Regions from separate parts of the Frateuria sp. GZRR35 genome, predicted to be linked through region 2. Evidence: predicted binding sites of a transcription regulator. Region 2 holds the regulator's gene; each other region holds the start of a gene.
The links. The regulator FliA, encoded in region 2, starts transcription of late flagellar genes. The targets are predictions, from matches to a motif close to TAAAGTTTNNCNNNCNNNGGCCGATAA.
Positions count from the first base shown of each region.

Region 1 (3,268 bases), on a different contig from region 2:
CGACCTGTTCCTGCAACTGTTCCTGCTTGCGGTGATGGCGAACGTGGCTTATTGCGCCGCCTACCCGGTCGACTTCACCGTGCAGTGGTCCACGCTGCGCACGCCCTGGCTACGGGTGCGCTGGATTGTTTTTGCGATTGGCCTGGGGTTCGCGGCGACACTCGCGCAGTTCATTGCACGCGGTTTGCTGGGCGAACACGCCTGAGCTCTGGCGTGGGAAAGCCGGCGGATGTTTTCAGCGGAGGCAACGTCATGCAAACACCATTTCATCGAAACACTTATCTATCCGCCGCCTGCGTGGCGTTGGTGGCGACGATCCTCCTCGTGTGGCTCAGCCTCGGCGTGGGCATCATCGGAGCCGATGGCGACCCGGCCAATCGTATGTATTTCGGCGTGGTGGCAATCGGCGCCGCCGGCGCGGTGATCGCGCGCCTCCATCCGACCGGCATGGCGCGGGCGTTGGCGGCCATGGCCTTCACGCAGGCACTGATTGGCGCATTCGCGCTGGTCGAGGGGCTGGGGCTTCCCTGGAGCGGGCCGGTGGAACTGGTGTTGTTGAACGGCTTTTTCGTGGCGCTGTTCGCCGGCTCGGCGTGGATGTTTGCGCAGGCGGCGCGGGGCGAGCCGGAGCGGGGGCGGGTTTGAACGGGATGCGATAGCGCAGTGAGCCGGTCACGCACTGCGCTTGCAAGGTTGGACGTCAGCCCGGTAACTGCGCGCGCGCCTGCATGGCCAGTTCGAACGAGCGCCGCCGCAGGGCGTGGTCGAAGATGTTGGCAGTGAGCATCAGCTCGTCCGGCTGGTGGCGGGCGATGAAATCGGCCAGACCCTGTCGCACGGTGGCCGGGCCACCGATCACCGCACAGGCGAGCGCCCGCTCGACGCCGAGCCTTTCGGTGGGCGTCCAGTACGCCTCGATATCGTCGATGGGGGGCGGCACCGGCCCGGGCTGGCCGCGGCGCAGGTTGATGAAGCTTTGCTGCTGCGTGGTGAACAGGCGGCGTGCCTCGGCGTCGCTTTCGGCCGCGACCACGTTGATGCCGGCGATCGCATAGGGCTGGGCGAGACGCGGCGACGGGCGGAACTCGCTGCGATAGATCGACAGCGCAGTGTCCATCGCATCGGGTGCGAAGTGCGAGGCGAAAGCGAATGGCAGCCCCAGCGCGGCGGCCAGGCGCGCGCTGAACAGGCTGGAGCCGAGCAACCAGACCGGCACGTCCAGGCCCGCGCCGGGAACGGCGCGCACGGCCTGGCCCGGCCGGGCCGGCTCGAAATAGTGCAGCAGTTCCAGTACGTCGTCGGGGAAGGTTTCGGCGCCGTCGGCGTAGCGGCGCAACGCGCGCATGGTCGCCTGGTCAGTGCCCGGCGCACGGCCCAGGCCAAGGTCGATGCGGCCCGGATACAGCGCGGCAAGCGTGCCGAACTGTTCGGCCACCTGCAGCGGGGCGTGGTTGGGCAGCATCACGCCGCCGGCCCCGACGCGGATGGTCGAGGTGCCACCGGCGACGTGGCCGATCAGCACCGCCGTGGCCGCGCTGGCGATGCCGGGCATGTTGTGGTGCTCGGCCAGCCAGTAACGCCGGTATCCCAGTTGTTCGCCCAACCGCGCCAGATCCAGCGTGTTGGCGAACGCGGCGCTGGCATCGCTGCCTTCGGTAATGGGGGCCAGGTCGAGGATCGAGAAGGGAATCATGCGAGGGTCCTGCACGGCGTTCGCAGGATGTGGGGCCGCAGGGCGACCTTTGCCAGTGCGCAGGAGACGGGCCTTGGGGGCGCTTCGACTTCGCCGCGCCTCTGGGAGCATCGGGACGCTGGCTACATTTGTGCGCGGTGCTGCCGATACAGCGCGAAGCACGCCATGGGACCTGCATCCGGATGATTGCCATGTGGCGGCGACTTTTCGCCGCAAGGAAAACGCCGCTTCGCCCCGCCCCTGCACCGCCCGTCGTGACGGTGGCGACCGACGTGCCTGCCCGGGAGGCCGGTCCGCCGCTGGCGGACGTGGAGGACCGCTTCCATCGCTTCGTGCTGGGGCTGCCAGCGGCCGTCACCGATGCGGCCAGCACCGCCGAGCAGGCGACATTGCGGCGGCTGGAGGCGATCGGGGAGCGCTTCGACGTCAGCGGACTGCCGCGCCTGCCCAGCGTGTTGCCGCAGCTGTTGCGTGCCTTGAGGAACGACAACCTGGCCGGCTCGCAGCTGGCCGCGATGATCGGTCGCGATCCGGTGCTCGTCGGCGAGGTGATGCGGGTGGCGGGCAGCGCGCATTTTCGTTCGGCCCAGCCGATCCACAGCCTGCAACATGCCGTGGTGCTGCTGGGCCGCGACGCACTGCGCCAGGTCGCCACGCTGCACGTGATGAAACCGATCCTGCAGGCCAGCGCAGGCATGCGCGGGCACATGGCCGGGCCGTGGTTGTGGGAACACGCCGAGCGTTGCGCGCACGCGGCGGCGTTCCTCGGCCGCCATGGCGGCTGCGATCCGTTCGAGGCGTTCCTGGCCGGAATGGTCTGCCATACCGGCACCGGTGCGATCGTGCGCCTGCTGGACCAGGAAGCGCCGCCATCGCTGGGGCCGTTTTCGCCGGTGTTCCTGGCCGGCTGCATGCGCATCGGCGCGCGGCTGTCGCTGCGTGCGGTGCGCCATTGGGACATGCCCGCCAAGGTGATCGGGGCACTGGTCGAACGCGTCGACGCCCCGCAGGCGCCGGCCTCGTCGCTGGGCAAGGTGCTGGCCTGCGCCGACCCGCTGGCGATGGTGCAGTTGCTGGTCGAACGCGGCCTGCTGGATGCCGAGCTGGATTACAGCGGCACGTGGCCGAGCTGCTTCCCGGAACCGGTCATGCGGCGCGGGCAGCTGGACCTGCGCCGACAGTTCATGCCGGCGCAGGACTGAGCGCTGTCAGTGCGGCGTGGCGTCCACGTCCGCGCGCAGCTGCCAGGCGATGTCGTCCGCGCCGGTGGCCAGCAACGAGCTCAGCGCCTTGGCGTAGTCGGCGCGGGCGGGGGCCGGCATCGATGGCGACACGTGGTAGGTCTTGTCCGAACCCAGGCCGCGCGCGTGGATGGCGCAGTGGGTGCCCAGCTCGAGCGTGACACTGGCCGGCGTGGCCTCGCTGTCCACGCGCATCTCCGCAAAAACCTGCTCGCACTGCACCACCAGATCGGTGAAATAGCTTCCTTCCAGCGCCTGGCGCAGACGCGCCTGCAGTACCTCGGATACCGGAGGCGTGGGCTTGAGCGTCAACGAATCCTCCAGGCCGCGGACC
Region 1 covers NZ_JBHZGL010000016.1:5,491-8,758, forward strand. The annotation lists gene ACFWZ3_RS15790 (hypothetical protein) at 1-205, shown strand, start outside; gene ACFWZ3_RS15795 (hypothetical protein) at 214-645, shown strand; gene ACFWZ3_RS15800 (LLM class flavin-dependent oxidoreductase) at 701-1,693, opposite strand; gene ACFWZ3_RS15805 (HDOD domain-containing protein) at 1,948-2,895, shown strand; gene ACFWZ3_RS15810 (hypothetical protein) at 2,902-3,268, opposite strand, start outside.
Region 1: the regulator FliA is predicted to act here: its motif matches at 1,817-1,843, upstream of ACFWZ3_RS15805 (HDOD domain-containing protein).

Region 2 (3,268 bases):
GCCGCGCAGGCGCTCAAGGGCAATACGCCGGCCGCCGACGAGGCGATGCTGGCCGAACGCTTCGGGACGATGGTGGCGCAGGCATGAGCGGAATCCTTGCAATGAATCAGGCGTGGGGCTTGAAAGACATGTTCAACGCGATCACGGGCGAGCGCGACAGCGCGCCGCCTGCACCGCACCGGCCGCACCAGGCGGTCAATGCAGGCGCGCCGCGCCGCCGCTGCCGCGCGATCGCGGTGGCCGGCGGCAAGGGCGGCGTCGGCAAGACCACCGTGGCGGTCAACCTCGGCATGAGCCTGGCGATGGCCGGGCACGAGGTGATGCTGCTGGATGCCGACATGGGCCTGGCCAACGTCGACGTGCTGCTCGGCCTGGCGCCCTCGCGCCACCTGGGCCACCTCCTGGATGGCACGGCCACGCTGGAGGAGCTGGTGCTGGAAGCCCCGCACGGGCTCAAGGTGATCCCCGGCGGCTCCGGTGCGCGGCGGCTGGCGCAACTGGGCAACGGCGAACATGCCGCGGTGATCCGCGCGTTTGACGAGCTGCCCAAACCACCGGACTACCTGCTGGTCGATACCGCCGCCGGCCTGTCGGACAACGTGGCGATGTTCGCCGCCGCGACCGACGACGTAGTGCTGGTGGTGTGCGACGAGCCCGCTTCGCTCACCGACGCCTACGCGCTGATCAAGGTCCTCTCCCGCGACTTCGGCGTGCGTCGGTTCCGCTTCGTCGCCAACCTGGTGCGCAACCTGGGCGAGGCCCGCGCGTTGCACCAGAAGCTGGCCAAGGTCAGCGACCGCTTCCTGGACGTGGTGCTGGACTTCATGGGTTTCGTGCCGCAGGACGAGCGGCTCAAGCAGGCCATCCGGCGCCAGAGCGCGGTGGTGGACATGTGGCCGGCAGCGCGTTCGTCGCAGGCATTCAAGCAATTGGCAGGTGCGGTCGATAACTGGGAGGAACCCGCGCGCGCGGGCCTGGACCGCATCGCTTTTTTCGGTGGCCAGGCCGTGACGGCGTCGGGGTGGTGACATGAGCGTGGCATCGGAATATCTCCAGCTGCAAAAACAGAGTGCGGATGAGTTGGTGCGCCAGCACGCGCCACTGGTGCGTCGTATTGCCTATCACCTGATGGGCCGGCTGCCGCCCAGCGTGGACGTGGGCGACCTGATCCAGTCCGGCATGATCGGGCTGCTGGAAGCCGCGCGGCACTACGCCACCGACCGCGCCGCCAGCTTCGAGACCTACGCCGGCATCCGTATCCGCGGCGCCATGCTCGACGAGCTGCGCAAGACCGACTGGACCCCGCGTTCGGTGCACCGCAAGGTGCGCGAAGTGGCCGAGGTGGTGCGCCAGATCGAGATCGAGACCGGCGCCGACGCCGAGGACGCCGAGGTGATCAAGCGGCTTGGCGTGAGCGCGGAGGAGTACCACGCGATCCTCGCCGATGCCGCCAGCGCGCGCCTGCTCAGCCTGACCGCGCCGGATGACGGCGACGGCGCGCCCGCCTTCGACGTGGTCGACCAGGGCAACCTGGGGCCGGCCGAGAGCATCGAGCAGGAAGGTCTGCGCCAGGCGCTGATCGACGGCATCTCCGGCCTGCCCGAGCGCGAGCAGCTGGTCATGTCGCTCTATTACGAGCAGGAATTGAACCTGAAGGAAATCGGCGCCGTGCTCGGCGTGACCGAGTCGCGCGTGTGCCAGATCCATGGCCAGGCGATCGTGCGGCTGCGCGCGCGCCTGGGCGATTGGCGGGACGGGAGCGAGGAATCGGACATGGGCAATCGCAAAGGCAAAAGCCGGCGTGCCCAGGCCGATCGCTCCGCCCCGCGCTGAACCATTGACGATCAACCATTCCCCATTCCCTACCAAGAGGAACCAATGGACAAGAACATGAAAATCCTCGTGGTGGACGATTTCTCCACCATGCGGCGCATCGTCAGGAACCTGCTGGTGGAGCTGGGCTTCACCAACACGCTGATCCAGGAAGCCGACGACGGCAACAACGCGATGACCATGCTGAAGACCCAGCCCTTCGACATGGTCGTGACCGACTGGAACATGCCCAACATGACCGGCATCGACCTGTTGCGCGCGATCCGCGCTGAGCCCTCGCTCAAGGGCCTGCCGGTGCTGATGGTCACCGCCGAGAACAACCGCGACCAGATCATCGCCGCCGCCCAGGCGGGCGTGAACGGCTACATCGTCAAGCCGTTCAACGCGGTCACGCTGAAGGAGAAGCTCACCAAGATCTTCGAGCGCCTTGCCGCCGCGGGAGCCAGCGCATGAGCGCCGTCCTGTCCACCTTCGACGAAACCGCGCTGCCGGCCGAGCTGCACGATCTGCTCAACAGCGCCGATGGCGCTGCGTTCGAGCAGGCGCTCGACGCGCTGGTGCGCCAGCGCGAACAGCACCTGTTCCGTGCGCTGGGCCTGCTCGCGCGCGACCTGCACGGCGCGGTCAGCCGGCTCGGCAACGACCTGGCGCAGGAAGGCGTGCCCGGCCGCGTGGCCGACGTGCGCAAGCATCTGAACGACGTGCTGGAGATGAGCGCGCAGGCGGCCCATCGCAGCATCGATTTCGCCGAACGGATGAGCCCCGAGGCCGACGCGCTGGCGCAGAGCGCCGAGCAGGTGCTCGCCTCGGCCGCACCGTGCGATCCGGTCGCCGACCTGGCGCGCCAGGCCAGTGCGTTCGCCGGCAACTGCCGCGATGGCCTCAACGACATGGTGATGGCGCAGTCCTGGCAGGACCTGTCCGGCCAGCGCATCAAGAAAGTCGTCAACTTCATCGAGTCGGTGGAGTCCTCGCTGCTGGAGCTGGTTCGCCTGACCGGCGCGCTGTCCGGCCGCGAGCCGCCGCCGGTGGTGGAGAAGATCTCCGGCCAGGACGAGGCGGACCGCCTGCTCAGCGAATTCGGGTTCTGAGGCGGGGCGGCGATGGACCCCTCGCTCGACGCCGAACTGCGCGACGATTTCCTGGTCGAGGCCGGGGAACTGGTCGAGCGCCTGTCGGAACAACTGGTCGAGCTGGAAGCCAATCCGCGCGATGGCGAACTGCTCAACGCGGTGTTCCGGGCATTCCACACGGTCAAGGGTGGCGCGGGCTTCCTCGCCATCGAGCCGATGGTGCAGCTGTGCCATCACGCCGAAGACCTGCTCAACGTCGCCCGCAACGGCGCGCTGGTGCTGGACTCGGCAAAAATGGACGCGCTGCTCGAAGCGCTCGATCTGCTCAACGCGATGATGGATGCGTTGCGCAGCGGCGCGTC
Region 2 covers NZ_JBHZGL010000011.1:13,294-16,561, reverse strand. The annotation lists gene flhF (flagellar biosynthesis protein FlhF) at 1-87, shown strand, start outside; gene ACFWZ3_RS12915 (MinD/ParA family protein) at 84-1,028, shown strand; gene ACFWZ3_RS12910 (RNA polymerase sigma factor FliA) at 1,030-1,833, shown strand; gene ACFWZ3_RS12905 (chemotaxis response regulator CheY) at 1,879-2,286, shown strand; gene ACFWZ3_RS12900 (protein phosphatase CheZ) at 2,283-2,924, shown strand; gene ACFWZ3_RS12895 (chemotaxis protein CheA) at 2,937-3,268, shown strand, end outside.

Region 3 (3,268 bases), on a different contig from region 2:
CGGGTCGGACACCGTGTAGGCGTTCTCGCCCGTGCCCACGTAGTGCTCGCGGTTGGCGAGCAGGCATGTTCCGTCCCTGGACCAGGCAATCGGGACATAGTTGATGTCGGTCGGACTGCTGGTAAGCCGGCGCAGGCGCCGTTCGCTGGGACGGGTCGCCGCATCCATGACGTAAAGGTCGCCGAAGAGGTCGTATGCCAGGCGTTTGCTGTCCGGAGACCACACCGGATTGCTACCGTAGCTGACCAACCCCGACTCGGCCCCGGTCGCAAGCTCGATCAGGCTCAATTGTTCGGCCCGGTCGTAGTTGATATCGACCGCCCAGGCGGCATCCGGCGACAGGAAGAGACGCGAACTGGAAGGCCCGTTCAGTCGGCGCAGGAAAATGCGGGTGGCCAGGCCCGTGCGCACGTTGACCCGATAGATGCTCTGGTCGGTGGGGGGCTCGAGGCCACCGCCGATCTCGGTTTCGCCAAAGAACAGCACGCTCTGGCCGTCCAGCGACCATTGCAGCCTGACGATGAGGGCGTCCTCGGGCAGGCAAAACAGGCGCCGATGGTTTTGCCCTTGCCCACCGACGATGTGCAGGCAGTTGAAGTTTTCGACGTAGGCAATGCCGCCGGGCCCCCAGACCGGCTGGTAACGCAAACCGATACCCTGCGTGATGCGCCTGACCCCGCCGCCCTGGCGATCCATCACCCACAAGTGCGAGCGAGAAAGGCCATCGTCACGCTCCACTTCGAAGACGATGTTCGAACTGCCGGGCGACCAGCCGCCCAGGTAGCGATCCACGCCTTCCTCGGGGGGCATCAGGTAAGCCTCGCGGCCCCGGGTATCGACCACGGCAAAGCCGCTTCCCTTGTATTCGTGGTTCTCCACAAGCTGGCGGGCCACCAGCACAGCATTGCCCTGCGCGACCCCTGCGCGCGAAGGCATCGGCGCGGACAAGCCGGCCACGGTCAGCGCCAGCACGGAATAAACCAAAGCAGACGTTTTCATGCCACGTTCCTCGCGGGTGTGTTCCCCCTGCTTTGCGTGGCTGCCCCGGGCATGGCATGTCCCCGCGAGGCAAATGCCGTGCAGGGGCGAGGCGACATCGAGATAACGGGCAGCCAACGGCTCCGGTACAGTGCGCCGACGCCTCCGACGTCGACGCCTGCGTAAGTTTTTGCGGACGCTGCGCCGGATCCGGTGAAGCGCGCGACTAGGGCGGGTCTGCCTCGATTTCACGCGAATTTCATGGCCGCGGCCGCTGTCGCCCCGGGGCTCAAGTTTTGGTCGGTCTGGTCGATTCCTTTACCGACTGCACGGAACCGGCCCAACCTGCCCGGCCGGCAGGCAGGAGACCCGCGTGATCATCCAACCCACCAGCCTCGCCGCGATGACCTGGGCGGGTGCCGCCTCCGGTGCCGCGTCGGAAAGCTGGCGCGTGGGCACGGTGCTGTCCGCGCGACCGCTCGGCATGGGCGAGCAGGGCCGGATGGTGCTGCAGATCGGCGCGCTCACGGTGGAAGCCGACCCGCTGGGCATTCCGCTGCCCTCGCAGTTCCAGGTACGCGTGCTCGCCATGGGCAACCCGCCACTGCTGGAGATCCTCGCCGGTGCCGGTGCCGACCCACGCGTGCAGCAGGCGCTACGCGAGCGCCTGCCGCAACAGAACGGCTACGCACCGCTGCTGGCCACGCTCGGCGCGCTGGCGCAGCGCCCGGTGCTGCGGCAGCTGCCGCCGGAGGTGCGCTCCGCGCTGGCGCTGCTTGACCAGGGCGTGCGCACGCCGCAGGACATCAGCCACCCCGAAGGCCTGCGCGAGGCGATCGCCCGCAGCGGCCTGTTCCTCGAATCGCAACTCGCGCGCCCGCGCAACAACCCGCTGCCGCTGGGCGACGAAGACTTCAAGGCGGTGCTGCTGCGCCTGGCCGCGCTGCTCGACCGGCAGCCGCGTCTGCCCGCCCACGTCCCGGCCAGCAACGCCGACACGCCGCCGCCGCTGCGCCAGCGTGGCCTGCAGGCGCAGCCGCGCGTACCGCTCGCCATGCCGCTCGCCGACGTGCCCGCGGACGAGGACATCCACCAGTTGCTCGGCCGCCTGCGCGGCGACGTGCACGCTGCGTTGGCCCGGCTCGAAATCGCCCAGCTCGATGCCGCCGGCGCGCAGGCCTGGATGATCGACATCCCGTTGCAGGGTCCGGACGGGCGCGATGTGCTGCAGATCCATCTCGAACAGGGCCAGGACGCCGAAACCGGCGCCGGTACCTGGACGCTGGGTTTCGCCATCGACCTGCCTTCGCTCGGGCCGCTGCAGGGCGAGCTGCAACTGCGCGACCTGCGCCTGAACGTGCGCCTGTGGGCCGAGCGCAGCGCCACCACCGAGCGGCTGGAGCGCCAGTTCACCCCGCTACGCCAGCGCCTGGCCGCCAGCGGCCTGCAGTTGGAGCAGCTGAGCTGCCAGACCGGCCTTCCGCAAGGCCAATCCCATGCGAGCGCACTGCTGCTGAAGGCCACCGCATGAGCACCGCCCTGCCGCCCCCGCAGCGCCGCGTCACCCTGCGCCTGGCCGGCCCGGAGTCCAAGGCCACGCCGTTGCCGCCCGAGGCACTCGAATTGCTGCTGGCCCGCGCCCGCGCGCTGGGCCTGCCGTTGCACCACGATCCGCAGATCGCCGCGGTGCTGGCCGCGCTGCGCCTGCGCGAGGATGTGCCGGTGTTGCTCTACGCGGCGGCCGCCGCGGTGCTGGCGAGCGTGTACGAGGCGAGTAGCGAGTCTGGCGTCTGACTCTCGGGGGTGGGTTGAGATCCCGCCTTGGAGGAGCTGCCACTGCTTTGCCGGGCGCTTGGGAGCTGAGGCACAGGAAGAGCGCGAGGTTGTGCATGTCCGCCGCGAGCTGCTCCCTCTCCCCTCCGGGAGAGGGTTGGGGTGAGGGGCCGGGGCTCGCGGGGATGTTTCGTCCGAAGGGTGCTTTTGGTTGCCGCCCTTGCGCGGCCTCCCCGCAACTTGGCTCGCCTGCCGCGGGCTTCCGATCGCCTGTCGGCGCTCGGGTCACTTTCTTTGCTGGCCCAAAGAAAGTAACCAAAGAAATGGCCTGCTAAGCACGGGTTGGCTAAAAAGCTAGGTGCCTGTGCGCTTTGCTTGGTCAGTCACCTGCTCTTAGAGGAGCTGCCGCCGCTTTACCGCGGGCGCTCGGGAGCTGGGGCGGGAACAGTGCGAGGTCATGCACGTTGGCCGTATGTGGCTCCCTCTCCCCTCCGGGGAGAGGGTTGGGGTGAGGGGC
Region 3 covers NZ_JBHZGL010000022.1:8,529-11,796, forward strand. The annotation lists gene ACFWZ3_RS17130 (hypothetical protein) at 1-1,116, opposite strand, end outside; gene fliK (flagellar hook-length control protein FliK) at 1,352-2,509, shown strand; gene ACFWZ3_RS17140 (flagellar biosynthesis protein) at 2,506-2,772, shown strand.
Region 3: the regulator FliA is predicted to act here: its motif matches at 1,268-1,294, upstream of fliK (flagellar hook-length control protein FliK).